2 regions of the Solibacillus sp. genome follow, and region 2 is predicted to be linked to the other one. Evidence: riboswitches for the same ligand, from Rfam matches in the RefSeq annotation. Region 2 holds a riboswitch; the other holds the start of a gene.
What was found. Region 2 has a riboswitch for glycine ahead of gcvT (glycine cleavage system aminomethyltransferase GcvT). Riboswitches for the same ligand answer to the same signal wherever they lie in the genome.

Region 1: it holds a riboswitch for glycine, as region 2 does, so the genes downstream of both, ABS917_RS07225 (amino acid permease) here and gcvT (glycine cleavage system aminomethyltransferase GcvT) in region 2, are expected to answer to the same signal.

What each region holds. Positions count from the first base shown of each region.
Region 1 is NZ_JBELZM010000005.1:105,678-109,103, forward strand. Features, by position in the region: gene aspA (aspartate ammonia-lyase) at 1-322, opposite strand, end outside; gene ABS917_RS07220 (dehydrogenase) at 557-1,072, shown strand; glycine riboswitch at 1,394-1,473, shown strand; gene ABS917_RS07225 (amino acid permease) at 1,733-3,070, shown strand; gene ABS917_RS07230 (MFS transporter) at 3,283-3,426, opposite strand, start outside.
Region 2 is NZ_JBELZM010000002.1:279,186-282,611, reverse strand. Features, by position in the region: gene gcvPA (aminomethyl-transferring glycine dehydrogenase subunit GcvPA) at 1-421, opposite strand, end outside; gene gcvT (glycine cleavage system aminomethyltransferase GcvT) at 548-1,651, opposite strand; glycine riboswitch at 1,815-1,923, opposite strand; glycine riboswitch at 1,927-2,019, opposite strand; gene ABS917_RS03545 (shikimate kinase) at 2,146-2,658, opposite strand; gene comGF (competence type IV pilus minor pilin ComGF) at 2,968-3,423, opposite strand; gene ABS917_RS03535 (type II secretion system protein) at 3,420-3,426, opposite strand, start outside.

The sequences.
Region 1 (3,426 bases), on a different contig from region 2:
CTTCATTGGCATTCATGTTCATTGAAGTGCCTGCTCCGCCCTGAATTGGATCTACAACGAACTGGTCATGTAATAGTCCTGAAATAATGTCATCTGATGCTTGTGCAATTGCATTAGCAATTACTGGATCCAATTTGCCGATATCGGCATTTGCAAGTGCCGAACTTTTCTTTACGATGGCAAATGCACGAATTAATTCAGGGTGCATTGTCATTTTAGTAATCGGGAAATTTTCTAATGCACGAGTTGTTTGAACGCCGTAATAAACGTCCTTTGGAATTTCTAATGTGCCTAAAAAGTCTTTTTCAATACGTGTACTCATCTGTACAAACCCTCCAAGAGAATGGTGTAATAGTTGGATAAACAACTACATTATACGCCATATAATGATAAAAGCTTACTTGCTGAATTATTAGTTTATTTGATTTTCTCAAGTAAGTTTAAATTAACCAATATTAACAAATATAATGAGGGCTATTTTGTAACTTTTTGATTTTTTAAACGACTAATAAGGAAAGGAATGAGGTGGTTGATATTGAAGAGGTGGCTAAGTTACATGTTGGTCGTGGGGATGATCTTGGTCCTTGCAGCATGTAATATGAAAGAAAACGAAACATCATCCGATTCAACTGAACCCGTGCAGGAAGAAAATAATGAGAATAAAGTAGAATATGAATTACTGTTTCATTTGGATTCGATACCTCCTGAGGTTGGTACGAGTATTTCAATCGTGCAGGATGAAAAGCTTTATACTACTTGGGCAGAGATTTTTGGTTTTGAATCGGTTCCACCTGTCGATTTTGAAAAAGAGGAAGTACTGTTTGTCACAGGATATTCAGATGGCTGTGGAAGAGAAATTGAAGAAATCGAAAAAGATGGGGATACTTTAGTCATTACCTTAAACTATCCGGAAAATATTCGAAGCGAGAAAGACATCGCCTGCACAGAAATAGCTTTAGACAATACTTATGTTGTCAAAATGAAAAAGACAGACACAACAAAAGGTAAGCTGATTGATATCAATCGGACAACATATGAAGAAGATTCGACGGTTCAGGAAAAACTGCATTAAACGAATACAGTAATACGAGGGGCTACCAATTCCTCTATATGAATATTACACTGAAAATATCGAATTTTCGGTGTAATATTTTTTTGGTCATAAATTTTCTGCAAATAGAAAACATTATGTTGGGAATAAGGTTAAATTGCTATTTACATAATAACAGGCTACGTTTATCCATTGTAAGACGGGCAAAAAATTGGTAATATGAATTATCGTACAATAATAGTATTGAACGCGAACTATAGAAAACTGGAAGATGCCAGGGAACTATAGGCAACTAATTGCATACATATCAAGCGTTGATCGCCGTGGATAAAACTACTGGCGGGAGCAGTTTCTGGAGAGAGCGCGATAATTCGCGTCGCCGAAGGGTTCATAATCTCAGGCAAAAGGACAGAAGAGTAATGAGAGATGCTTCTCTTTAACATTAGGTGTGAGAAAAATACCCTTTGTTTCATGAAAAGCCCTCGATAGATGTCACAGATTTTTTGAAATCTGGACGCGATTTCGCAGAGGCGAGATCGATTATTCTTACAAACAGGGACTGGCGCATAATCAGTCCCTGTTTTAATTTTCCAGAAAAAATTACTTGATGGACCGCGGTGAAGTACTTATTATTTTGCGCTGTGTAAACAGACAAAATACTTATCCTTTGGAGGAATCGTTTTGGAACAACAAGAATTAAAGCGCGACCTGAAAAATCGCCACGTTCAGTTAATAGCGATTGGAGGAACAATCGGAACGGGGTTGTTTTTAGGGTCAGGTAAAGCGATCTCACTTGCAGGACCTTCTATTATCTTTGCATACTTAATCGTTGGAATCGCACTATTTTTCGTAATGCGTGCACTTGGCGAATTGCTTTTATCAAAAGGCGGCTATGCATCATTTACCGAGTTCGCCACTGAATACCTAGGGGATTGGGCAGGCTATATTACCGGCTGGACATACTGGTTCTGCTGGATTATGACGGCAATGGCGGATATTATCGCTGTCGGTATGTACACGCAGTACTGGTTCGACATCCCGCAATGGGTACCGGCTATCGCATGTTTAGTAGTCTTACTTATTCTGAATTTATTGACGGTCAAACTTTTCGGAGAGCTGGAGTTTTGGTTTGCGTTAATTAAAATCATCACAATTGTTGCGTTGATTGCGATAGGCATTGTATTGTTGATCATTGGTTTTGAGACTGATACAGGCAAGGTTGCTGTCTCGAATTTATGGGAGCATGGCGGATTGTTCCCGAATGGTACATTTGGATTTTTAATGGCATTCCAAATGGTTGTCTTTGCATTCGTTGGGGTTGAATTAGTAGGGGTTGCTGCTGCTGAAACGGCAAACCCGCAAAAGAATATCCCATCTGCTATTAATAAAATTCCCGTTCGTATTCTGCTGTTTTATGTAGGGGCATTATTTGTAATTTTAACAATCAACCCTTGGGATACATTAAGTGCAGCAAGCTCGCCATTCGTTCAGGTTTTCGCATTGGTAGGAATTCCAATTGCAGCAGGTTTGATTAACTTTGTTGTGCTGACATCAGCTGCTTCTGCAGGAAATAGCGGAATGTTCTCAACGAGCCGTATGCTGTTCAGTTTAAGTAGTAATAAACAAGCACCGAAAGCTTACGGTAAGTTAAACAAAAATGCGGTGCCGCAAAATGGTCTGTTATTTTCTGCGGTTGTAGTATCGATTGGTGCATTGCTTAGCTATTTCATGCCGGACGATGCATTCAGTATCGTGACAACAATTAGTGCGATTTGTTTTATTTGGGTTTGGAGCATTATTCTGATTTCGCATATCATTTACAAAAAGCGTCATCCAGAATTACATAAATCTTCAATTTTCAAAGCACCTTTAACACCATTCGTTAACTATTTAATATTAGCATTCTTCCTGTTTTTACTAATCATTATGGCTATTTCCGAGTCTACGAGAACTTCGCTGCTGTTAACACCGTTATGGTTTTTACTGCTGTTTGTTCTTTATAAGGTTCGAAAGAAATAAATGTAAAACCGGGTTTCCATCGAGGAAGCCCGGTCTTTTCTATTAGTTTATTTTTCGCAAAAATTGGCTTCTTGCTTCTGAGAAGATTTTATTGTCACAGGAATCACAGGAAAATTTGCCGCTCATATTCCGTTTGTAGTTCCGGTATTTTACTGTTCCTTCTATTAATAAAAAAGGTTTTTTACAGCAGTAGCAAATGGTTTCGTAGGTTATCAAGTTAGCTCCTCCTTTGCAAACAATGGTTTGTTGTTTAACAGATGGAAATAAACGATACATGCGATGACAACACCGATTAAAGCGAAGATGCTTGTTGTCAGTTGAATCGTGTAGATTTCCGCCAAAAATCCGATAATCAA
Region 2 (3,426 bases):
CCGTACCGCCATCATACATAGAAGAGTTTGCAATATCCATGCCTGTCAATTCTGCGATCATCGTCTGGAATTCAAAAATCGCTTGAAGTTCACCTTGAGAAATTTCCGGCTGATATGGTGTGTACGCAGTATAGAATTCCGAACGTGAAATAACGTGATCGACAATTACCGGTTTATAGTGATTGTAGACACCAGCACCTAAAAACGAAACATTGCTTGCTGTATCTTTATTTTTTGAAGCGAGTTGTGCCAGTTCCTTCATTAAAGCAGCTTCTGACTTTGCAGGTTTAATATTGTAGCTTCCTTGGAAGCGAACTTTCTCAGGAATATCCTCGAAAAGCTCATCAATTGTCGCAACCCCGATACGGTCTAACATTTCTTGTTTATCTTGTTCCGTCATTGGTAAATAACGATGTTTCATTGTTAACCCTCTTTTCAAAAGTTTAATCCCGCATTAACGGGTAGTAATTTATCTTCCTCGAAAGGCAGCAGATTGGTTCAACTATCAATCTAGGGGGATGAAGACCCCACTGATTGAAGTTTCACTTTATTTTGCACGTTTGTAAAATGGAGTTTCTACAACAACTGCTTTTGCTCTATTTTTTCGTACTTCAATTTCTAATTCAGTTCCAACTTCTGTGAAATTTGCGTCGATTAAAGCTAGACCGATATTGCGCTTTGTCATTGGTGACTGAGTTCCGGTAGTTACAAAGCCAATCTCTTCGCCATCTTTAAATACTTTATAGCCATGACGAGGAATACCTTTATCAATCATCTCGATACCTATAGATTTACGTGTTAGGCCATTTTCTTTTTGGTCAATTAATGCTCGCTGACCGATAAATTGCGGATCTTTCGCCAACTTCACTGCAAAGCCAATGCCCGCTTCCAGTGGTGAAATATCTTTTGAAATCTCTTGGCCATATAATGGTAGGCAAGCTTCAAAGCGAAGTGTATCACGTGCTCCTAAACCTGCAGCTACTACACCTTTGTCTTTTCCTGCTTCCAAAATTTTGTTCCAAAGATCAACAATTGCTGCTGGTGCACCGTAAATTTCAAATCCGTCTTCCCCTGTATAGCCAGAGCGAGAAACAAGTACCGAATGACCGCCTACATCTACATTGTCCTGGAATTTAAAGTATTTAATTGCTGTTAAGTCTGTTGCTGTTAATGTTTGAAGAACTTCCTGAGATAATGGTCCTTGCAAAGCGATTTGAGCATAGTCATCTGACATATTTGTCACTTTGACATCCTCTTCGACATGCTGCTGTAACCATTCAAAGTCCTTTTCAATGTTCGCTGCATTAACACATAGTAAATAACGGCTATCTTCCAAACGGTATGTCAGTAAATCATCGACAACACCGCCATCTTCATAGCATAGTGCACTGTATTGAGCCCCGCCAACTGTAATTTTAGAAATATCGTTGGAAAGCATCTTTTGTAGATAGACAAGTGCATCCGGACCTTCTACGATAATCTCCCCCATGTGGGATACATCAAAAAGTCCTGCACGGTTACGTACCGCATCATGCTCCTCTTTGATCGAAGAAAATTGTACCGGTAATTCCCAGCCGCCAAAATCAACAGTTTTCCCACCATACTTTGCATATTCATCAAATAGTGGAGTGCGCTTTAATTCATTTGTCATGTTCATTTCCTCCTTAAGTTATGTATAATCGTTTTGCTTTGCAAAGGGGGAAACAACATTACACCTATCAAAGTGTAAATCTATCTTTTTATTAGAATCATCAGAATATTAAAAGCCGATTTCTCCACAAAAAAAAGACAGACGAATCCCCTTTACCGAGATTCTCTGTCCTTGCACCTGAAAGTTACACCCAAATTTGATCTACTATCACAATTTAGGCTTTCCCCGTTGGTGGCTGTTTGCAACATTAGCTATAACAGCACTCTCCAGAGTTGCGTCCAATACGAGTCTTTTTGCCTGAGAGATTCATAGCATGGCTATTTGCTCCTTCGGCGACGTGACATCACGTTCTCTCCCCGTACCATCATCCGCGTTAGATTATTCACTTCATGTTATTGCTGTTCTTAGCAATATCCTAACATTGAATATAATGCAAACGCAATCTTTTTTTAATTTTATTCAAAATACGAACATTAACGAAAAATATTTAGAAATCATTCGCCTTTAAGGCGTTTTACCTGAAACCCGATATACTCAACAATCTGTCTTAATGTTCTCCCGGCTGTCAGTACTTGTATATGCCCAGCTAGTCGATAACTCTTTCTGCGTTGGTGATACAGGTTTTCCAAATCTTGCTCCGTTGATGTTTGAACAATGGGACGGTTTTTATCATTCCGAATACGCATATAAATATCTTCAAATTTTGCATCAAGAAAAAATACAAGCCCTGTCCGGCGCATAATTTTCCTGTTTTCTTCATTCACGGCTACCCCACCGCCTGTAGCGATAATGCATGCTTCATCACGAAAATTCTTTAAAAATTCCGTCTCGATTTTTCGGAAGTGTGCTTCGCCGTATTTCTCGAAAATTTCAGGAATTGTCATACCCTGCTGTCGTACAATTTCATGATCCATATCGTAATACGGCATTTTCAAGAAAAAACTTAAACGTCTTCCAATCGCACTTTTTCCGCACCCCATAAATCCTACTAAATAAATTTTTCGCATGCTGTTCACCTTCTTCTATTACGGACTACTTAATTAATTACGCCTCTACCTATTCTTTCGTTTCTATTTTGCGTCATAAATAGAAATATTTTTAGGTCAAACCAAATCGCATAATGCGACATTTTTTCGACTTTGCAAAAAGAAGTCGAACTTTAAGGTAAATTTAGCATATTTATCGTAGCACGAACGTAAATAGATTCCAATGAATTATATACTTTTATTTGCGCAAAATATGCATTTGTATAGAAAACAGCAGCTCCGGAAACTATGAACAATAAAAATACTGCCAGCAAAAATAATGCACCTTTCTCATTTTGCAGGCAATGGTAATACGATGTCTCTTTCTCGCTTTGTTCCATTTTTCATCTCTACTCTCATATTCACTTCATTTTCATCAACTGCCAGCTCCCATTTCTCAACAAAAGGCAGCATAATTTCATTCCCCCCTTTATTCGACCTTTTACGCAAATGCTGTTCTGATTTATCAAACACAAACAACCGCTCCTCCGGGTCATTTAATATTTCCAGTTGCAGCATATTCGAACTCAGCACCCTACCAGATGCAGAATTCATATTGTATTGATGTAGATCATAAACGAACAATTCCCAGTTCACCTCATCTTTCATCCTTTCAAGCTGTTGAAGATCCCGAACCCATATAAGGATAAGCAGGCTTATTGCGGTAAAAAGTACAAACACAGTTAACTGAAACAAGCTTTCCAGTAGTGTAAAACCTCGCTCATTTAATATTTGCCTCCATTTCATACA